Regions from separate parts of the Paenibacillus sp. GYB004 genome, predicted to be linked through region 3. Evidence: riboswitches for the same ligand, from Rfam matches in the RefSeq annotation. Region 3 holds a riboswitch; each other region holds the start of a gene.
What was found. A riboswitch is a leader RNA that binds a small molecule or an ion and turns the genes downstream of it on or off. The one in region 3 is predicted to bind ZMP and ZTP.
Positions count from the first base shown of each region.

Region 1: another riboswitch for ZMP and ZTP. It lies ahead of rpiB (ribose 5-phosphate isomerase B); the one in region 3 lies ahead of purT (phosphoribosylglycinamide formyltransferase 2).
Region 2: another riboswitch for ZMP and ZTP. It lies ahead of PV433_RS13820 (bifunctional 5,10-methylenetetrahydrofolate dehydrogenase/5,10-methenyltetrahydrofolate cyclohydrolase); the one in region 3 lies ahead of purT (phosphoribosylglycinamide formyltransferase 2).

Region 1 is NZ_JARBDB010000015.1:22,392-29,922, reverse strand. Features, by position in the region: gene glyA (serine hydroxymethyltransferase) at 1-1,149, opposite strand, end outside; gene PV433_RS09095 (TIGR01440 family protein) at 1,208-1,825, opposite strand; gene rpiB (ribose 5-phosphate isomerase B) at 1,874-2,332, opposite strand; ZMP/ZTP riboswitch at 2,502-2,582, opposite strand; gene PV433_RS09085 (low molecular weight protein arginine phosphatase) at 2,685-3,266, opposite strand; gene PV433_RS09080 (manganese efflux pump MntP) at 3,363-3,929, opposite strand; gene PV433_RS09075 (L-threonylcarbamoyladenylate synthase) at 3,998-5,059, opposite strand; gene spoIIR (stage II sporulation protein R) at 5,213-6,004, opposite strand; gene prmC (peptide chain release factor N(5)-glutamine methyltransferase) at 6,078-6,971, opposite strand; gene prfA (peptide chain release factor 1) at 6,979-7,531, opposite strand, start outside.
Region 2 is NZ_JARBDB010000031.1:55,751-63,281, reverse strand. Features, by position in the region: gene PV433_RS13855 (aminoglycoside phosphotransferase family protein) at 1-814, opposite strand, end outside; gene PV433_RS13850 (GNAT family N-acetyltransferase) at 913-1,791, opposite strand; gene PV433_RS13845 (hypothetical protein) at 2,033-2,368, opposite strand; gene PV433_RS13840 (hypothetical protein) at 2,457-2,951, opposite strand; gene PV433_RS13835 (GNAT family N-acetyltransferase) at 3,106-3,882, shown strand; gene purN (phosphoribosylglycinamide formyltransferase) at 4,029-4,643, opposite strand; gene PV433_RS13825 (cyclodeaminase/cyclohydrolase family protein) at 4,645-5,298, opposite strand; gene PV433_RS13820 (bifunctional 5,10-methylenetetrahydrofolate dehydrogenase/5,10-methenyltetrahydrofolate cyclohydrolase) at 5,295-6,161, opposite strand; ZMP/ZTP riboswitch at 6,267-6,351, opposite strand; gene PV433_RS13815 (ABC transporter substrate-binding protein) at 6,406-7,531, opposite strand, start outside.
Region 3 is NZ_JARBDB010000040.1:75,128-82,658, forward strand. Features, by position in the region: gene PV433_RS16675 (hypothetical protein) at 1-400, opposite strand, end outside; gene PV433_RS16680 (SPFH domain-containing protein) at 413-1,597, opposite strand; gene PV433_RS16685 (aminotransferase class I/II-fold pyridoxal phosphate-dependent enzyme) at 1,783-3,072, shown strand; gene PV433_RS16690 (hypothetical protein) at 3,233-3,853, shown strand; ZMP/ZTP riboswitch at 3,992-4,072, shown strand; gene purT (phosphoribosylglycinamide formyltransferase 2) at 4,158-5,318, shown strand; gene PV433_RS16700 (ArsR/SmtB family transcription factor) at 5,598-5,936, opposite strand; gene PV433_RS16705 (sialidase family protein) at 6,344-7,435, opposite strand.

The sequences.
Region 1 (7,531 bases), on a different contig from region 3:
CGTCAGCGCGATGATCTTCGCGATCGTTTTCATCGCCGCTTCATCCATGCCGCGGGCAGTGGCCGCCGGCGTACCGACGCGCACGCCGCTTGTAAGCATCGGCTTGTTCGGGTCAAACGGAATGGCGTTTTTGTTACAAGTAATGCCGACTTCGTCGAGCAGATGCTCAGCGTCCTTGCCGGTCAGATTGATATTGCGCAGATCGATCAGCATCAAATGGTTGTCCGTACCGCCGGACACCAGATCGAGTCCTTCGGCGAGAAGCGCTTCAGACAACGCCTTGGCGTTGTTGACGACCTTTTGCGCGTATGTTTTGAATTCCGGCTGCAGCGCTTCTCCGAGCGCTACCGCCTTAGCGGCGATGATATGCATCAGCGGACCGCCTTGCGTGCCCGGGAATACAGCTTTGTCGATCGCTGCCGCCCAAGGCTTGCGGCACAGAATCAATCCGCCGCGCGGACCGCGAAGCGTCTTGTGAGTCGTTGTGGTCACGAAGTGTGCGTGTGGAACCGGATTCGGGTGAAGACCCGCAGCAACAAGACCTGCAATGTGAGCCATATCGACCATGAACAAGGCTCCAATATCATTCGCGATCGAAGCGAGCGCTTCAAAATCGATAATGCGCGGATATGCGCTTGCTCCGGCTACGATCATTCTGGGACGATGCTTGAAAGCGGCTTTACGCACTTCGTTGTAGTCGATGCGGGAATCCGTCTCGCCTACTCCGTAGGCTACGAAATTATACAAAATGCCGGATGCGTTAACCGGGCTGCCGTGAGTCAAGTGGCCGCCATGGGCCAGATTCATGCCGAGTACCGTGTCGCCCGGTTTCAAGGCCGCCAGATAAACCGCCAGGTTCGCCTGGGCGCCGGAGTGCGGCTGAACGTTGGCATGCTCTGCGCCAAACAGCTCTTTCGCGCGGTCGCGAGCGATATCTTCGACGATATCCACGTATTCGCAGCCGCCATAGTAACGTTTGCCCGGATATCCTTCCGCATATTTATTAGTAAGTACGGTTCCCATAGCTTCCAGAACGGCCTGGCTGACAAAGTTCTCGGAAGCGATCAGCTCGATTTTGTCGCGCTGACGGCCCAGCTCCAAATTCATCGCTTCTACAATCTTAGGATCGGCTTTACGCAAATGTTCCATAATATTCAGTTCCTCCCGCTATATAGTAGTAAGGTGTATAATCATAAAATCTTGCAGACTAATCACAAAAAGTACCGCCGCCGCCCTTCAGATCGGGCTGTTCCAGCTCGTATACGGCTCTAACCCCGCCGATCAGCTTCGGACGGGTATAAGCCATGGTGACGTGAGCATGACCGATCGTCCTTACCGACGGACGTGCCGGAACGGCAACGCGGCGAAGATGCATGCCGATCAGCGTATCGCCGATATCCAATCCGGCGTGTGCTGCGATCGTTTCGACGACACAAGCGTCCCGCAGATGGCGGTAAGCGTATGCGGCCATTGAGCCGCCGGCCTTGCCCACCGGCACAACCGATACTTCCTCCAGTTGAGGATAGGAGCGCAGCATCTCCCGCTCTACGACAAGCGCGCGGTTCAGATGCTCGCAGCATTGAAAGGCGGGATAAAAGCCGGCTTCCCGACGCACGGTATCGACAGCCCGAAAAATATGCTCCGCTACCGCTCCGGTGCCGGACGTTCCGATTCGCTGGCCGATCACTTCACTTGTGCTTGTCCCAATCACGACGATCTGACCCGGCCGTATGCTGCCCGCCTGCACCAGTTCGCGAAGAACCTGCTCCACGTCTGCGCCAATCTGGACCAGATTCGGCCCTTCTTCCTTCTGCTTGCTACTCACGGAAAGCCGCTCCCCTTCCGTCTGCTTCAGCCGAGCCTTTTACCGGCTTTATGGATGAAGCGCGTATTTATCTTCAAGCTCTTTGATTTTGCGAATCCGGTTTTCATGCCGCGGTCCTTTGGAAAAATCGGTTCCGATCCACACCTTCACAATTTCGAGCGCAAGCCCAGGTCCGATCACCCGTTCCCCCATAGCGAGCACGTTCGAGTCGTTATGCTCGCGGGTCGCTTTCGCCGAGAACAAATCGTGCACGAGCGCGCAACGGATGCCCGGCACCTTGTTGGCGGCAATCGTCATGCCGATCCCCGTTCCGCATATAAGGATTCCCCGATCCGCCTCTCCCGCAGCCACTTTCTCGCACACAGGCACAGCATAGTCCGGATAATCGATGGAATCGGAGCAATTGCAGCCGAAATCCTCCACCTCATGCCCTTCCGATTTTAATACAGCCACGATCTCGTCCTTCAACCGGAAACCCGCGTGATCCGCACCGATTGCGATTTTCATTCGTGCTACCTCCGTTCCTGAAGTTAGACTTGCGCCTGGTACAAGTTCAAAATGCCCCCGGCGATCACGCCCCGTCTCCGGGATATGCCGTCAGCTTTGACTTTGTACTAGTATAACCGACGGAAAGCGAAAAAAGAGCATGACTTGCGTTCCACGTGGAAACGCCGCTGCTCTTTGCCCAGGCGACCGGCCGTATTCCCCGATGCTCCATTGTGGTAATCTCCACTTGTCGCCAGTTACATCGGAGTCCTTACTCTTACCTGTATCATAACGCATCCTGTCAGCGCTGTAAAGACGGAAGAACTGTCTCCGCATCTGCTGCCACTCCGGGCGGGCAACTGCCCGCCCGCGGTTAGCCCTGCGCAAGCTTGCGTATCAACCTCACCACATAAGACTCGATCTCGTCCGCGCATTGCTCGTAGATTTCCTGATCCCCGCCGAACGGATCGGCTATATCGAAATCGGGCATCCCGAGCCCAAGCTGCTTCGCCCGGCGAAGCTCGTCCTCCGTAATCGTCTGTCCGAGCGCCTGCTTGATTTGCAACTCGGAGTGAAACCGCTGCTGCTCCGCAACCGTTTCCGTAACCGAAGGGTCGTCCTCGGCAAACTCTTTGAGCGTGTACACTTTATCCGCAGATTCCGGATACCGGCGAAGGATCGTCTGCTTGTGCCCGGTCGTCATCGTCAGAATCAGATCCGCCCAAGCTATCGTCTCTCCGGAAAGCGCGCTTGAAGTCAGGCTGCCCGCAAATCCCCGGCTCCGCAAAATGTTGGCGGAATGCTTCGAGATCGGCGAACCGTCCCAGGCCGATACGCCCGCCGAACGGGCTTCGGTGTCCAGCCCTGCCTCCGCCGCCAGCTTGCGAAATAAACCTTCCGCCATCGGACTGCGGCACGTGTTGCCCGTACATACAAATAAGATCCGTTCGTACATCCGTCTCCCCCGCTTTCCCGCTTCTACATGTCAGTCAAGTGTAGTTAGGCAGCCACGACCGGCAGATTACGCATCTATTGTACCTCATGCACTCGTTTATATCAAAAAACGGATACCAAACGCCAGCAGGATCACTCCTCCGAGCGCCTCCCCATACTCTCCGACCCAGTGTCCGGCCCTGCGGCCGAGCAGCAAGCCGAATACGGACATCACGCCCCCGAACAAACCGAACATTAGGACGGTGAAAGCCAGGTCGGTGGAAAACATGCCGAGCGATACGCCAACCGACATCGAATCGATGCTGACGCTGAATGCGAAAAAAGTCAGTCCCCATAACGTGCGATGATCGATCGGTTTTACCTCTTGGCCCCGAAGCGAGCTGAAAATCATATGGCCGCCCAGCAGCACCAGAAGCCCCCCGCCGGTCATCGTGGCGACGTCGCCGAGCAGTGAGCCCAGATAATGGCCCATGAACATGCCGGCGAGCGGCATGACCACATGGAACAACCCGATGATCAAACTGATTTTAGCAATATCCAGCAGCCGTACCCCTCTTAACCCGATGCCGATTCCGAGGGAAAAAGCATCCATCCCGAGAGCAATACTCATAACGACTATCGTGATCAGTTGCCCCATCTCGGCCGCAGTTGCCAGCGCTGTCATGATATCACCCCGTGTCCACAATGTTCCTAACCAACATATGCGGACAATCCGGGAAACATTCTAGCTTGTCATACTTGTACGATCCGGTGGCCGGCGGCTTTGTTCAGCCGGTTCATCACGGCCAGTCCGATCCCGTCCGAAGACGTATACCCGTCGGCCCATATTAACGTAATCCCTGCTTCGTCAAATTGCCGCAGTGCGGCATACAACTCCCTGGCGGCAGCTTCCATATCGTCTTCATGGCCGCAACGGACGACCCGATCGGCTTCGTAGAGTTCCGTACGCTCCGCGGTGGTTAATACCCCCGTCCGCTCGCCGGACTGTTTCGCTTCCGCCAGCAACCGGCGAATATACGCCGCCACTTCCCCGGGTTCTCCCTGCACGAGTGTCAGCTTGCCCTGCGGCGCATAATGGGTATATTTCATTCCGGGCGAACGGGGGGCGAGCGCTTCTTCCGCTGCGGTCTCCACCGTCACTTCCACGCCGGGTGCAGCGTGTCGCATGTCGGCAACCGTTACGCCGCCCGGTCGCAGTACGCGGATTCGACTGCCGCCGGCTTCAACGGCGACGACTGTCGACTCGACGCCGACACCGGCCGGGCCGCCGTCGACGATGCCGCCGATGCGGCCGTCCAGATCGTCGCGGACGTGGGAGGCCAGCGTCGGGCTTGGCCGCCCCGAACGGTTGGCGCTCGGCGCCGCGACGGGACATCCGGCCGCGCGGATCAGCTCGAGCGCGACCGGGTGGGCGGGCATCCGCACCGCCACCGTGGACAGTCCCGCCGTGACGCGGGGCGACACCGCACCGGGCTTGGCCGGCAGCACCAGCGTGAGCGGTCCCGGCCAAAAAGCCCGCATCAGCTGGCGAGACGTATCGTCTACATGCCGGACCAGAGCGTCCAGTTGTTCCTCATCCGCTATATGCACGATCAGCGGGTTGTCGGACGGACGGCCCTTCGCTTCGAATATCGCTTCCACCGCGGCCGTATTCCCGGCATCGGCACCGAGGCCGTATACCGTTTCCGTCGGAAACGCGACCGTACGTCCCCGAGCTATCCAGCTTCCCGCTTCTGTCAAGAAAGGATGCGCCGAGGACGCATCCGATTGTACTTTCCATATTGTCGTATTCATTCGTTTCATCCCTGCTTTACCGAGTTCGGGGGTCCGGGGGTCCGGGGGTCCGGCACTCCCGATTATTGTCCTTGCCATTATAGCGCGGATCGGCAGGACTGTCACGCCGCATTCGATAAGCACTGCCAAGCTTGCAGATAATAATAGATGATATTAGGCCACTGCGCTTTTCACCGAGCCGATCATTTTCTTAAGCACTTCCCATACAAAAAACTTCAGCTCCGGTTCTTCTGCGCCCTCTTCGTCCGAAGCGGCTGCTTTGCCAGCGTCTTTCTTGCTTGCTTCCGGTTTAGATGCTTCCGCTTTGCCCGTTTCTATCTTACCGGTATCGGCCTTGCTTGCAAGGGATTTAGCTGCGCTCGCCTTACTCGTACCCGTTTGGTCGCCAGCTTTGGCTGCTGCTGCAGGCTCCTTCGGCTCTTCCGTCTTTTTCGCCGCTGCGGTACCGGTTTTGCCTCCCGCGAAGCAGAGCGGCGGGAACAGAACGCACCACCAGTTTTGCCCTTCTCCTTTGCCCAGCGTAATGCGGAGCGCTTCGTAGTTGCCTGCCGGATATACTTGATTGCCGTATACTTTGGCCGGGAACGGTACTTGCCCAAGCTCGACCTTGTAGTCGTAGCTGTATCCGTTGTGCGTTAGCACTTCCTGCACGAGCGCTTCCAGCTTCGGCAGATGAGCCCGGACAACGTCCCTCGCCTCTTCAATATTGCTTGGCTCGCCTGCCCATCTACTAATCTCACGCGAAACCTCGTCCCGCAGCAGCATCTTGACCAGTTGATCGTCAGGAGCGTCGGAATTGGCTAATATACGCAGCCGGATCGCTTCCTCCGGAATACCCGACTCGAGCAGAGCCGCTTGCGTCCGGTTCGAATCCCAGCATGTCATCATAACGATAAGTGCAAATCCTACTAACCAATAAGAGCGAAAAGGCAACCGTTTCACCATAAGTAACAACCCCTCTTTCGTCTTCCTGGTACCCAGTATGGACAGACGCGAGGGGTCTTAAACTATGAATCTATTAAATTTTTGGCGAACCTATTACATGACGCTCGATGCCGGCCAGGTCGTTCACGATCTCGATCCGCTCCCAGCCGCCGCTTTCCCGGATCAGCTCCGCCACCTGACGGGCCTGCCCGCTTCCGACCTCGAATCCGATAACCGCCGGCCGCGAGGGAAGCTTTCCGGTCTGCTCCACAATGCGCCTATAAAACCGCAAGCCGTCAGGCCCTCCGTCCAATGCGAGATGCGGTTCATGCTCCCTTACTTCCGGCTGAAGGTGCGGCATATCGCCGCTCTCGATGTAAGGCGGATTCGATACCAGAATGTCGATGGTGATCCGTTCCCGAATATACGGCTCCAGCAAGTCCCCTCCGTAAAACCGGACACGGTCGCCCACTCCGTTGGCCGCCGCATTCGAGCGGGCAACCTTAACCGCATCGGCCGATATATCGGTAGCCGTTACGTCCCAGGTTGGACATTGGACGGCTATTGTGACGGGAATCGCCCCGCTTCCGCAGCCGATATCGGCGACAAGCGGCCGGCCACCCGGCCACAACCGGCGGCCGACCGCGACGATCCGCTCCACCAGCAGCTCTGTCTCCGGACGAGGGATGAGGACGGCCGGAGTAACACGGAACGGCAGCCCGTAAAATTCCTGCTCCCCTGTAATGTATTGCACCGGCTCTCCCTTCGCCCTCCGCGTCAGCACCTCGCTCCAGCGGTCCCGGCACTCCTCGGGGAACGGCTTGTTCCAGCACATAAAAAACTCGCTGCGGCTTACCCCGAGCACGTGCTGAAGCAGCCATTCCGCGGCCGAATTGTGATCCTGGACGCCTTGCTCAAGCAAAAAAGAAGAAGCCTGCAAACAGGCTTCCCGGATCGTCGTTGCAGCGGCAAATTGCGTATCGTTCATAACCGCCTTACTCTCCTTTTTCCAGCAGCTCGGACTGGGCTTCCAGCGTGAGCGCGGAAATGATCTCTTCCAAATCGCCGTTCAGCACTTGATCCAGCTTGTGCAGCGTCAGCCCGATCCGATGGTCCGTAATGCGGCTCTGCGGGAAGTTGTAGGTGCGGATCCGTTCGCTTCGGTCTCCCGTCCCTACTTTGCTTTTCCGCTCGCCTGCGTACTTGGCATCCTCTTCCTGCTTCAGCTTGTCATACAGTCTCGCTCTCAGCACCTGCATCGCTTTATCTTTGTTCGAGTTTTGCGACTTTCCGTCCTGACAGGAGACGACGAGTCCGGTCGGAAGATGCGTAATGCGGACCGCCGACTTCGTCGTGTTCACCGACTGCCCTCCGGGACCGCTGGAACAAAACGTGTCGATACGGAGATCGTTCTCGTGGATGTCCACCTCGATCTCCTCCGCTTCCGGCATAACCGCCACGGTCGAGGTCGACGTATGGATACGCCCTCCCGATTCCGTCGCCGGAATCCGCTGCACCCGGTGCGCGCCGCTTTCGTATTTCAACTTG
Region 2 (7,531 bases), on a different contig from region 3:
GACGGCTCACCCGCTCCTGCCATACCGGCCAGTCCGCCGTCCGATACAGCGGCCACAGCAAGACGGAATAGTCCATAGCCGCATCTCCGGCAACCGACAGATCGTCCCAGTCGATCATCCAGTGTTCTCCGTGCTCGCCGACCAAAATATTTTGCCAGTTCAAGTCGTTATGGACGATATCGGCCGCTTGCTTGCGGAAAGACGGATGCTCCTCCACCAGCTTTTTCAACCGGCCAACTTCAGCATCGAACCATTCCATTGTAGTGTCCGACACGAAGCTTAGCAGCTGTCTCCCGGCCTTGATCCCTTCCAAATCTTCCTCGAACCGCCCGATATACTCCTGGATAAAGGCATCCGAATAAGTGAGAGTTTGCATCTCCGGCGTACCGGGAACGGCTTGGCGGATCTGCTCGTCGGCATGCAGCCGGCTTATTAGGGGCAGCACCTTTTCGATAACGGACAGCGGATCGGGTGCGGTGCTTAGCGGTTCGCCCTTCAGGTACTCGAACACGAGGCCGCACGTATAGCCGGGGACGATCTCTTGCGCCACCTCTTGAACTAGCCGCGGAGCCCGGTAGCGGTCCGACAGGCAGCCGCTGATCCTGGCCCATTGCCGGAGTTCCGGGGCTTTATCTTCCTTGGCGAGCTTGAGATGCCGCACCGTTTCGCCATCGGTCAGCCGGTAGGACTGGTTCACGAATCCTCCGGGATTCCATATATAAGCCGCCTCGATCGAAGAGCCGCTGAATCCGAGCGTTTGTGCATGGCGGGCGGCCCATTTCGCTACTTCTTGTTCATTTGCTTTCAGATCCATTCCGTTCACCTCTGCTGGATATACTCGTCATTGTGTTCGCTCTGCACGGAGGCCGATCGTTCACGTCGGTTCCTCCCTTGTACCGGACTTCCGGTTTCTCAACCCGATTCGGTTAAACGCATTACTACAAACGGAACCTGCACGCCCGACACGGGGCTATGGACCTGCTCTCCCCGGCGGAATCCGACTTTCTCATACGTTCGGATCGCTCTTTCGTTAAAGGCGGCAACGGCCAGACGGAACTTGGACTTCCCCAGTTCCTTGCCCAGAAACTCTACCGCCTGCTTGACATAATCGCTCCCCAGCCCTTTGCCGGTCAGATCCGGACGCAGCCCGAGCCCGACGTCAAGGCAGTCTGGGTCGTTATAGATTCCGGCCTCGTAAGCTCCGGGGATTCGCGCAGAATGCCCGCTGCATATAAATCCTGCAATCTGATCGTTCGCCTCACGGACGCTGTAATATTCGCCGTTCAACAGCTCCGCGATCCCTTCGTCCTCTCCGCCCATATTGTATAAATCGTACGGCTGCGGGTACGTCCAGGCGTTTACGATTCGGGCAGTCTCTTCGGTCATGGGAACGTAGCGGTACATGGCCGTAAACGCTCCTTCTATAAAATCCGCATCCGGCAGAGCATCCAGAAAGACGGCGTCGATTTCCGTTTGGCCGTTCAGCAGCGCTTTGGCAAGCCGGTGTCCTCCGTCGACGAGCAGACCGTCTGCCGTTACTATTATCGGGTAACTCATATCCGCTTCGACGATCCGTTTACAATGCTTCGCCACATTGCGTATCGTAGGCACCGAAGTGCTCCCGTATCCGAACCAGCAGTCCTGATCCAGTTCTTGGATCGAATCTACTCGGATCTTGACAACAGGCAGGTTCTCGGATCGCTTCCACAATTTTTCTACGTCCCACACGTGCCGCCGTCCGTTAATCATTCTCGAGTGTTTGTGCTTGATCCGCGAAAGCGCGTCTTCCATCCGTTTCCCTCCTTTTTTCTAGCAGGCTCCATCCGTAGTTGCAGTTTTGCGGCTGGTTACTTGCCCGCTCATGGTGGAGTAAGCCGCACCTCCCATTCTTTCATACTACCATGAATTTCTAGTAAGGAAGTGGGAGGTTTTAGGTATAATCAACTGTACAAAAATCAAAACCGCGCATAACTTCTATGCGCGGTTGATTGGGTAATTCACGATACGGCCCAGTTGCCGAACAATGGGCGTATCAGCAGGTCGGCGAGGCGACAGCCGGCTGGGGAGCCTTCAGAATCAACGTATCGTAAATACAGTTGTTTCCGGCAACCGGCTCTACGTCCCACACTCCCGACAAATCGGCATGAAGCGTACAAGTCGAGATCGGGAACGCGCCGGCTCCGATAAACAGAACTTTGGCCGACCGGCCGATCTGAGCAAGCCGGCATTCCGTTATTACCGAAGCGGACAGTAACGTCTGGTACAAGCTATCGTCCCGCTGATCCGCGTACATGCGGATCGCTCTCCTTTTCTCAACCGCGCATAAATTCAAAAACAAAACCAGCTCCTCATGGCTGTCGATGTCCATTCCTCCGTTTCCTCCGTCATCTATGCCCCTATCGCGCATTATGAGTATATGAGAACGGACAGGACCTCCATGCCAGAGCCCTATGCAATTACCGGGTTCGTTCATTCAATTTTTGAATAAGCCGGGTTTCGATATCTTCCCAATCGGCTACCCAGCCTTTTGGAGATACGCTTCTTCCCTTCATGCTCACCACTTGTCGGGATGCAGGGGTATAGGATCGATTTATAGGGAGTTCCGGCATCCATATTTCCCATTCCCCAACACTTAATTTCTCTATTTCGTAAGGAGTATCTTCGATCATGACTTGGATTTGTAACAGCTGAGCCGCCTTCAGTTTACTGTCGTTATGGTCTTCTGCCAACAAGATAGATTCAAACAGATCAAAAGCCCGATTCCGTTTCAGCCACTCGTGTGTTTCCGGTTTACAATTTATTCTCGAGCTGATGATGCTGAACCTCACACCTAACTTAGAAAACTCCTGTATAACTTCTACCGCCTTAGGGGCGATTCTGATATCGAAGAACTTCTCATCTCCCCCGTGAACAGCAAGTACGCCGTCTATATCCACGCCAATGTGAATCATACATTCCCCTCCCACCAGCAGTTATCTCGGGCTTCAATAATGATCCTACCACAAACCCCTTTTATTGGTATACGCGCATCCCCCATTGACTACAACCGCCCATCAACTGGAAAATGAAGATGTCGATTCCGACATAGAAAGAGGTGGTGCGTCCATGTGGAGTAAAGCCAAACAACAGTTAAGCAGTAACGTCCTCGAGAATATTACCCTGCTGAAAATGATCGATACGTATGGCAGCAAGCTCGGCTGTACGGTGCTGGAACGGGATTCCAGCTGGGGGCTGCTGCTGTCGCTTCCGGTGGAGTTTTCTTCCTACGATCGGAAGACGTATCCGGAGGCAGAGTCGGTATATATGCTGGCCGGTACGGACAACCGTCTGCTGGAGCGATTGCTCGACGATCCCCCGATTCCGAAGAAACCCGCCGTATTTAAAGTTCAGAGAAACGCGTACAAGCAGCTTCTCGAGCGGAAGTTCAAGCTTGCCGGGATTCGTTCCTTTTATTCCTACTCCTGTCTGGAGCCGTTTCCCGGTCAAAGCCCGGATGAGGTGATCGCATGGGACACTCTGCAAGAAGAACTGCTGCCGATGTGGCTCTCCAACGGATACGAGCTTGGAGAAATCGAGCAGCTGTTCGCTCACGGGGCGAGGTCTTACAGTTTCTATACTGACGGAAAACCTGCCAGCACCTGCATCGTCTTTCGCAATTACGGCAGAGTTTGGGAAGTCGGCGCCGTCCATACCGCAGAGGAATATCGGGGTAACGGTTACGCCAAAAAAGTCGTACAAGCCGCCGGCAATGGACTGCTGAGCCGAAATCTCATCCCGCGATATCAGGTCGAAGACCGTAACCGGCCATCGGTCCTCCTGGCCGAGTCACTAGGATTAACCTGGCTCGTTACGCTGGAGCATCTCTATTGGGCCGGCGCGTAGAGCCAGGGCGGCAGCATGACCTGACATGCCCGGGCTTTGTATAATCAATTTGGTATTAAATGGTAGTACTTTTCTTCATTCGCACGGTATCGAGTGTAAACGCTTCTTACCGGATCGAGCCGCGTCTAGGCTCCTCCTCCACAGCCTCAACCGTTCAGCGGCGGCAGCACGATCTCTCCGTCCGCAATCCGTCCGAGCGTCTCGACGTAAAACGCATGCTCTCTGCGCAACACTCGCGCAGCCAGCGTCTCGACCGAATCGCCTGGCTCGACGGGCACGACGCTTTGCGCAATCACCGGTCCTTCGTCGTACTCGCCGTCGACCAGATGCATCGTTACCCCCGTCTCTTTCTCGCCCGCAGCGAGCACCGCCTCGTGCACGCGATGGCCGTACATCCCGTGTCCGCCGAACTTCGGCAGAAGCGACGGGTGAATGTTCACGATACGTCCGGCGTAGGCGGCCAGCGTTTGCGGACCGAGCTTTTTCATATAGCCGGCCAGCGCGATCAGATTCACCTCTTGTGCGATCAACGTATCCAGTATCGTCCGGTCCAGCGCTTCCGGCTCCGGATAAGCTTTCGAGCTGAGATGAAAGCCGGGAATTCCCGCTTGCTTCGCTCTCTCCAGCGCTCCCGACTGCGAATTGTTGCTGATCACCGCTTTAACGGCTGCGTTCATGTTCCCTGCTGCAGCGGCATTGATGATCGCCTGGGCGTTCGAGCCTCCGTGCGAAGCGAATATAGCTATATTCAGTTTCGGCATCCTACCTGCTTCCTCTCCAGATGATCCCGCGTACGGCGGTTACGGCTTGCGTCTTCAGCCTTGCCGTCTCCCCGAGCAGCGCAGCCGCCCGTTCGTCGTACCGCTGCTTCGCTTCCTCGTCTTTCAGCGAGGCCAGATTGATTTCTACGGTTAAATAAGCGGACTGAGCCGCCGAATCGAACAAAATCGCGCCGATCCCGAGATCGGAGATGACGTTCGGATTGGCGGACTCCGCGATACGCACCGTTTGCTCAAGGGCGTCCCGGCATACGCGCATAAGCGCGAGCGGCACTTCGATCGCCTGGCCCGCCGCATCCTGGATCGCTTGCGCACGCACCCGCTTCTCCTCGTCCGTCGACTTCGGCAGCTTCAGAGCCGACATATACCGCTCAAAAGAAGCGACGTCCGCCTCCAGCAAGTCTTCGCAATCCCGGGTCCAGTCCTGCAGCCGGCCGACCACTTCTTTCATCGCCGCTTCCGCTCCGGCGAATTTCGCGCCTTGGGTAAAATTGGCCGCCATCGACACCATCGCGGTCCCGAGCGCTCCGACGAGCGCCGAGACGCTGCCTCCGCCCGGCGTCGGAACAGCCGCTCCCGCTTCTTGAACAAACGACCGGATCGTCCGGTCGAACATCGCGTTTTGCTGCTCCATCATCGTGCAGCCTCCCTTCCAGCCTGCTGCTGCAGCCGAATCGCCCGCATCGCATTTTCGAACAGCAGCGCCGTCGTTAAAGCGCCTACGCCCCCGGGAACCGGAGACATCGCTTCCGCAACCTCGATCGCACGCGGATCGACATCGCCGGTAATCCTACCATCCGGCAGCTCATGGATGCCCGCGTCTATGACGATCGTCCCGGGCCGGATCATTTCCCAGGTAATAACTCCCGGTTTCCCGACAGCGGCTACGACAATATCCGCGTGTTTCAGATGAAACGTCAAATCGGGAGTTCGCGAATGACATACGGTGACGGTCGCCTGCTCCCGCTGCAGCATATGGAACAGCGGCAAACCGACCGTTTGACCGCGTCCGACCAGCGTCACATTTTTCCCTTCCAGCGTATAGCCGTATGCTTTCAGCAAGCGGATGCACGACTGCGGGGTAGCCGGAACTAATCCAGGCTCGCCGGTCATGACGGCAAGCCTGTTGGCCGGTGTGACCCCGTCAACGTCTTTGAGCGGATCGATCGCCTCCGCTACCGCAGAAGTCGAGATGTGAGCAGGCAGCGGCAGCTCCAGCATAATTCCGTGTACGGCTGCATCCCTGCTCCATTTCGATACGATACGGATCAGCTGCTCCTGCGTAACGTCACCCGGCTGCATCATCAGTTCGAACTCGATTCCGAGCTTCGCCGCGACTTTGCGTTTCGTCTCCGCGTAATAGACGGAAGCCGGATCGTTTCCAACTACAAGCGCCGCTATTTTCGGTATCGTTCCGTTCGCACGCTGCCGCTCTGCTTCTGCCGCTACTTCCGCACGGACTTGCTCGGCGGTTTCCTTCGCCCTTAACCATACTCCCATACGTATCCCTCCCGGTTATCGCGGAACCCTAACAGATCCCCGATATCTGCAATGGCGTACAACAAAAAAAAGCATCCGAAGCAGCCGCTATATGCGGTACTCCGGACACTTTACCCAGGCGAGCGGCAGTTGTCCCTTCCGCACGCTCCCCAGTGGTGCCCCACTTGATTCGCCAGTCGCGTGCGGACTGTTCAGTTGCCCTCATCATATCAAAGTTCATCCGTGCTGGCAATGCAGGATAGCTCTATTTTTTCAGCTCTTCCTGAATCTTTTTGTTCGTCGCTTCCTCCGCTTCCCGCAGCGCGGTATTGACGTCCTTTTTGCCGAGGATCACGTTGTTGTAGCCTGTAAGCAGGTTGCCTTCCGCGACGCTGTTGAATTTCCCGATCGGCGCCGCCGGAGCGAACTTGGCCGGTACGATCGCTTTGCTGTTTTTCCCTTTATACATCGCCGCGTCTTGGCCGAACGCTTTTCTCAGCTCCTCGCTCTTCAGCGCGGATATGAACTCTCCCCGCTTCACGCCGGGCAATTGAAACTCCTCCGAAGCCAGATAAGCCATCACCTGGAACGCCTGATCCTTATGCTTGCTCGTATTCGTCAGCCAGAACGCGTTCGGGTACGGCTGCGGTCCTACGCCGGGCTGATCGGCCATCGCCGGGAATGTCGCCAGATCCCAATTCATGCCTTCCAGCTCTTGGGCCGTGTGCAGCGTGCTGACCGGAATCCACATCGCGACCGTCCGGTCTTTGACGAACGTATTGCGCTGATTCGTTACATACGTCAGGTTGCCGTTCATGTTATATCCCGGAAGCGTATAGAAACGGGTCAGATTGTCGAACAGCTTTTTCCACTTTTCCTCGGAATAGGACGCCTTCTGAGTGGCCGGGTCGAACGTTTTGAGCGAATACGGATTCAGCCTCATGAAATGCTGGGCGGATACGAACAGCCCGCGATAGGTGACGCCACCATCTTCCCGCGTCAGCCGTTTGGCCAGATCGTACAGATCGTCCCACGTATTCCCGTCCTTCGGATACGGAACGCCGAACTTGTCGAAGATGTCCTTATTGTAATACACCGTCGCAGGCGACATGAATACCGGCAGCCCGTACATGCCTCCACCGCCCAGCAGTTTCATCTGGTCGACGACCGCCGGTTCGAGCTTGTTCAAGTCGAACTTGTATTTCTCGATGAGCGGTGTAATATCGGTTTGAAGCTCATGCTGAAGCAAATTGTTGTATACGAGTCCCGTCGACGAGAAAATGAGGTCCAACTGCTCGCCGGCTGTAATCATCTCCTGCACTTTTTTCCCGTTCGTCATCGGTACGAATTTCGGCGTAATATGCGGAAACTTTTGTTTGATCGGACCTCCG
Region 3 (7,531 bases):
CGTGTTTCGCAACGAACCGGACGTACCGGCCGGACGCCTTTACACCTGCGGCGAGCAAGACGAGCATGCCGGCCTGAACCCCGGCATAGACAGGCCACGACAGGCGGAAAGCAAACCCGAACACGAACGTAATCACCAGTACAGCCGCTCCATACAGCACGATCAGCGTGCCTTGCACCAAATAAGCCGGTACCAGCTGTTTCTCCTTCGCTCCGGCTCCGACCCGCTCCCAAACAAAGCGGAAGGCGAGAAGCTCGGCTACAAGCATAGCGGCCCCGGAGACGATACTATGCACAAGCGGCAAGCCGATCCGGCTCAACAATCCGAACGAACCGGCGGTCGCGGCAGCCGCGATTAGAAAAAGCACCGTCATCAAGCCAGTCACGTTGCGTTTGCTCATCGTCTTCTCCTCTCAACCCAGCTTATGTCCGCATTCCTTGCAAAACTTCTCTCCGGGTTGAAACTCCTGCTTACACGAGCTGCACTGCAGCGTCTGACTCTGCCCGCATTCCGGACAAAACTTGGCTCCCTGCGTTATCGAAACGCCGCAATGCCTGCACCCTCCGGCCATCGCCTGCCCGCACTTGGCGCAGCTCCGGGCGTTCGCCGGGTTGTCCGCTCCGCAGGCTGCGCACGGATGGTACGGATCGCCGCAATTGGAGCAAAACTTCGAACCTGCGGTAATCGGGTGGCCGCACTTGCTGCAGCCAGACGCCGGGGCGCTCGCCTGCCGGGACAGCTCGGACATCGTTCTCCCCATCGTGCCTCCGATTCCGGCTCCCATCTCCATGCCGATGCCGACTCCCATAAACGTTCCGGAAGCCGCCTCGTTTTGCGCCGCACTTTGCAAGGTGTCGAACGTCCGCTCCTGATGATACGTGTAGCCGAGAATGTCCATCTCCGCTTTTTTGGCCAAAGCTTCCTTCAGCCGTGCCGTTACGGAGTCGCTTTCCGGAATGTTGATCGAGTCGGTATGAAAGTTCACCAGCCGGATTCCGTAGGATTGGAATGCCGGAGCGATCCGCTCTTCGATATGTTTCGATATTTCGCCGACATACGCATTGATCTCCAGTATGCTGATCTTCTTATGGATCAAGTAGCTCGAGATCAGTTCGTTAATATTCATCATCATGACGGCCCGAAAATGTTTGCCGAGCGTCGCCTGATCGTATTCCTCAACCGTTCCGATCAGCTTGGTCAAAAAACTCCGGGTGTCTTCGATCTGAATGCCGAACTGCCCGAACGCCCGCACCGATACCGGAACCTGGTATACCGGGTCCTTCAACTGGATCGGCGCCGCCGTCCCCCATTTTATATTCAGCGTCCGCAGCTTGTTGACGAACCACACCTCCGCCGTAAACGGCGACTTGCCGCCGAACGGAAGCTTGACGATCGAAGTCAGTATCGGAATATTTTGCGTAGAAAGCGTATGGCGCCCGGCCGGAAACACATCCAGCGCCTGTCCGCCCATGAACAATAACGCCTCCTGCGACTCGTTCACGATCAGCTGAGTCCAGGTGCCCAGCTCCTGATCCGGATATTTCCAGGCCAGCACATCGGCAGGCCCGTCGTATTTCACCACTGTAATCAGTGCCATCGTCCTATCCCCCTGTCGATCGGTCCATTCTTTCCCTCGTAAAGACTATTCTGATTATAGTACGAACAAACTATTTTTTCGATTCCTATTTATAGCTAGTGTCGAAAGAAGGACGGAACGCAAGGAGATCCGGCTGGCCGCAGCGAATAGTAGATTCATGGAAAATAGACTAGGAGGCCGCCTTAATGAGCGACTTAGAGGCAAAAAGCATAAATGATCTACAGCAACTCGAACAATCTTTACAAGCACGGTATGAGGCGTATCAAAGCCGCAGGCTGCGCCTGGACATGTCGCGCGGCAAGCCTTGCCCGGAGCAGCTCGATCTGTCGATGGGCATGCTGGATGTACTAAGACCGGACGAGGCGCTGAGGGCGGCGGACGGTACCGATCTGCGCAATTACGGAGGGCTGGACGGCATTCCCGAAGCAAAGACGCTGTTCGCTTCCATCCTGGGCGTCCAGACCGGCGAGATCCTCATTGGCGGCAACTCCAGCCTGAATATGATGCACGACACGATCTCCCGGGCGATGCTGCACGGCGTAGCCGGCGGCGAAGTGCCGTGGAGCAAGCTTCCGTCGGTCAAATTTCTGTGTCCGAGCCCGGGGTACGACCGCCATTTCGCAATCTGCGAGCTGTTCGGCATCGAGATGATCGTCGTCGATATGCGGCAGGACGGTCCGGATCTGGACCGGGTCGAGGAGCTGGTACGGGGGGACGAGTCGATCAAAGGCATCTGGTGCGTGCCGAAATACAGCAATCCGGACGGTATCACGTACTCGGATGAAGTCGTCGATCGTCTGGCCCGGATGGTGACCCAAGCGTCCGACTTCCGGATTTTCTGGGACGACGCGTACACGGTTCACCATCTGAGCGATACGCCCGACCGCTTGAAGCCGATTCTGGAGGCTTGCCGGGCTGCGGGCCATCCGGATCGTCCGTTTATTTTCAGCTCCACTTCCAAGATCAGCTTCCCCGGAGCCGGCGTAGCGGTGATGGCCGCCAGCGAGCATAATCTGAGCTTCATCCGCAAGCAGCTCTCGGTGCAGACGATCGGACCGGATAAAATCAACCAGCTCCGTCACGTTCGCTTCTTCGGCAGCGTTGACGGCGTTCACGCCCATATGGAAAAACATGCTGCGATCATCAAGCCGAAGTTCGAAGCAGTGCTGGACATCCTCGAGTCGGAGCTGGGCGGACTGGGAATCGCCTCCTGGAACAAGCCGAACGGCGGCTACTTCATCAGCCTGAACACGCCGGACGGCTGTGCCAAGGAAGTAGTCCGGCTGGCCGCCGATGCCGGGGTCACCTTGACGGGAGCCGGCGCCACGTATCCGTACGGACACGATCCGCGGGACCGGAATATCCGGATCGCTCCGACCTTGCCGCCGCTCGGGGAGCTGCGGACTGCGATCGAGGTGCTGGCGCTGTGCGTGCAGCTGGCGAGTGTGCGGAAGCGGCTTGCCGGAAGCCAGTAAGCCGGTACAAAGCCTCATTTCTCTAATTCAACTCAAACACATCTGGTCAGGCAGCCTTCGTTCACGAGTTGAACCGAGGCTGTTTGTTTTACTCGGATAATCGCGATTCTATTGCCGCTTTCGGCAGCAGGCTGCCGCTAATTTGGGGAGGGATTCCAGGATGCGTCAATCCATCGTTATTTGTATTAGCGGTCCTTCGGGTGCAGGGAAAAGCTCATTAATGGAAAGAAGCGTCGAGCTTCTCGAAGATGCAGTCAGTTTTTATTTCGATGCCTATCAATCGACGCTTCGGTTTCCGGACGATTTGTTCGAGAGGATCAACCGCGGAGAGAAGGTCAACCCCCATGAAGTTAGAAATGACGAGTTTCTTAGGGATTTGACTCAGTTACACAATGGAATGGAAGTAACCGATCCTTGGAACAGAAAATTGATGCCAGCCAAGTTTATTATTGTGGAGGAGCCTTTCGGACGACTTAGGGAAGGGATGGACGCGATCATTCATACCTCGGTTTGTATCGATCTCCCGCTGGAGATTTCTCTGTGCAGAAGGATGATTAGAAATCTGACCTATGATTATGTAAACGAACCGCCGCAAGAGCGGTTGGACCGGATCTTGAACTATGTAACCAGCTATCATGATTTTGAAGGAAAGGCGATGCGACACCTCTACGAACACCTTAAATTAAGGTCGGATCTGCTGCTGGACGGTCTTAAATCGAAAGAAACGATCGTTCAACAATTACTGGAACATTTGAAGGAAATCAATCAGCGTCAGCAGTAGCCGGTGTTCGTTCGTGACCGGCCTTTGATTGGTCCTTATCCTCCAGGGGGAATGCGAGGCTAATGATAACCGCAGTTGCCGGGCACGAGGCCAATTGCATTTCGAACCGGATTCCGGTATGATCAAGCTGACAATTCAACGTGTATGTGTAACTGGCGGAGCATGGGGAACCATGAGGGAGCACATGGACGGTAACGGCCGTACGCCTGGGCAGAGGTAAGGGGACTTGGTTTCTCCTTGCCTCTTTTTGGTTTTCTTGCGGGAAATGGGCATGACAAAATAGAACGAATTGAGGGACAAGCCGATGTTGCGTACAACCAAATTGCTGCTGTTAGGCTCTGGAGAACTGGGGAAAGAAGTGATCATCGAAGCTCAGCGCCTGGGCGTGGAGACGGTCGCCGTAGACCGCTACGCGGACGCGCCTGCCATGCAGGTCGCCCACCGCAGCTACGTGATCGATATGCTGGATGCGGAGCGGCTGCGGGCCGTGATCGAGCAGGAGAAGCCGGATCTGATCGTACCGGAGATCGAGGCGCTGGCCACCTCGGAGCTGGTGAAGCTGGAAGCGGAAGGCTACCGCGTCATCCCGACCGCCCGCGCGGCGAAGCTGACGATGGACCGCGAAGGGATACGCCGGCTGGCCGCCGAGAAGCTGGGACTTCCGACGGCCGGCTACAAGTTCGCCGATACGTACGAACAGTTCGTGCAAGCCGTCAAGGAGACCGGCTACCCTTGCGTCATCAAGCCGCTCATGAGCTCGTCAGGCAAAGGGCAAAGCGTGTGCCGGGAAGAGAGCGATATCGAGAGCAGCTGGAATATCGCGATGGAAGGCGGTCGGGTACAGAACGGCCGGGTTATCATCGAAGAGTTTATCCGATTCCAATCCGAGATTACGCTGCTGACGGTCCGTTCCGTAAGCGGGACAAGCTTCTGCGCTCCGATCGGACACATTCAGGAGAACGGAGATTATATCGAGTCTTGGCAGCCCCACGAGATGACGGAACAGCAGATCGCGGAAGCGAAGCATATCGCGAAGACGATTACGGACGAGCTCGGCGGTTACGGCTTGTTCGGCGTCGAGCTGTTTCTGGCCGAAGATAAAGTGTACTTCAGCGAAGTTTCGCCGCGGCCTCACGATACCGGGCTGGTGACGCTGGTCACGCAAAATTTGTCCGAATTCGCCATCCACGTCCGCGCCATCCTCGGCTATCCGATTCCGGAGATCGTACTGGTAACGCCGGGCGCCAGCCGGCCGCTGAAGGCGGATCGCGAGCTGGAGCATTACCGGATCGGCGGTGCGGCCGAGGCGCTGGCCGTCTCGAACACGCAGTTGCGCATCTTCGGCAAGCCGGTTACGAAGGCAGGACGCCGTATGGCGGTAGCTTTATCGTCCGCTCCCACGGTTCAAGAAGCACGCGACCGCGCCAAGCAGGCGCTGGACAAGCTGTCCGTCGAGGAAGCATAGGAGATTCAACCGATCCGGAACAGGAACAAGACACGGGGCCGCCTCCCTGCCCGGGATTCGGGTAATACTTTGCCCCAGTTGTACAGGCTCCCATCCCCTCTACAACAAAGAAAGCAGCAGGCTCCGCGCCTCGCTGCTTCTTTGACTTGGACGTTTAGACCAGAGTCCGATCGCTCCGGCTAGACGTCTGTACGGCCCGTTCCCGGCACACGGCTTCGTTCAAGAACGAGGCCGACCCGGGCACTGACGCGACCTGCCGTACATCCCCCCGCGGGAACCTTACTTGTTCCCGTCGTGATCGTGTTCCTTCGCTTGCAGCTCGCGCAAATATTCGTCCAACCGGTCGTATCGTTCCTCCCATAGACGGCGGAACGACTCCAGCCAGCTCTCCAGCTCGAGAAGCGGCTCCGGACGCAGCCTGTAAATACGCCGATTGGCGACCGGATTCACCTCGACGAGCCCGGCATCGTGAAGAACCCGAAGATGTTTGGAAGCTTGCGGCTGGTTGAGTTCGAGCCTCTCGGTTATTTCCCCTACGGTAAGGGGGCCGTCGCGCAGAAGTTCGACGATGACTAAGCGGTTGGGCTCGGCTAATGCACTGAATGTGGTCGTATCCATGACCTGAACCCCACTCCATACAAATAATGGTGCTACGGATATCCGCCGGCGCACGCGCTAGACCGGATTCGAGATCCGTGCCGCCCTCCGGCAATGAACCGGATAACAGCAAAACAGCTAATCTTATAACGTTATCATGATTAGCTCCGGTTCGTCCATCCTTTCGGCACGCCGGCCGGCAGATTCGCCGTTTTTTTCTGCGCGCGGGCATTCAGGAAACAAACGGATGATCCGAACGGCCCCGGATACGGATACTATATCCTAAGCAGGCTCGTTCAGAAATATACCGGGTTCATCCGATCAGGAACGAAGAGTCCTGTTAAACCATACAAAATGCCACCCCAAACAGCCAAACCCGAAAAGCCTCCCAACCTGTAATCTGTCCAAACTTCCCTTCCGCGGTCCGGTTACTTCCCGTACAGCTCCGCCAGCTTGTATTTCTTGATCTTCAGTCTGGCCAGGCAGATGCCGTCCTCCGGTTCGCCCGCACAATAAGCCAGCAGCAGCGAATCCGCTGTAAAATGAATCGCCGTGTAACAGTACCCGCCCCGCGTCTCTTCTCCTTCTATCGTAAAGCGGTGCCCCCACGTCTTCCCGTCATCCGTGCTGATCGCGCCGACCAGCGGGATGCGCCCCCAGGAATGCCTCTCCAGCGTCCGGGTCTCATAGTTCGGGACCGGATTCCAGACAGCGAACAGATCGCCGCTCTCCGGATTGCGCTTGACCGACAAAGGCGAGGTCGGCGAAGTGAACCGCGACGGAACGGCGGGACTCCACGTCTCCCCCCCATCGAACGAAAACATCTCGTATTGGCGGCCGAGATCGGTGCGGGCGTAAGCCCATAAGGTGCCGTTGGACAACTCGACGACCCCCGGCTCCTGAAGCCCGCTGCCGCAATGCGCCAGCGACAAGGAACATCCGCTTTTCGCTTCGCGCCACGTCGCCCCGTCGTCGTCCGACAAGTAAAAGTAGGCCATACCCCGCTGGTCGAACGATTTCCAGTCGGTCGTGCTGTCGGTTCTCATTTTATGCAGGGCAGCAGGTACTATGGTCCGACCATTAGATAAACGAACGACCCTGTCATTATTCGTTACATAGTAGCCCAGGCCCGGGACGCAGCACACGGGTTCCCCCCAAGTCTCCCCCTCGTCGGATGAACGCCATAACCGGAGCCGCGTGTCATGCCAGCCGTAACGGATAATATAAAACAGCCCGACATCGCCGTTGCCCATCCTCAGCAAAGATACGCTCATCAGATTCAGCGCGTCATAGTCGCCCGGATGTGCCACAATCCGGTCATCCGACCACGTATCGCCGCCATCGGACGAATAGCGGACTGCAATACACGCCGCCGCCTCATCGCTGTGCGAATCTCCGATAAACCGGCTGTACGCGAACATCAGCCGTCCGTCCTTCAGCTCCAGAAATGCACCCTCGCTGTTGCGGGGATTCCCCTTGGCCGGCCTCAAATCGAGCACGACAGTCCCTTTATTGTCCATTCCATTGCCCCTCCCTATACCGAATCCGATGAAATGCACCCGGGCGGCTGATCGTACATTGCGGCTGCTGCATCAACAGATCGCAAGCCAAACCGG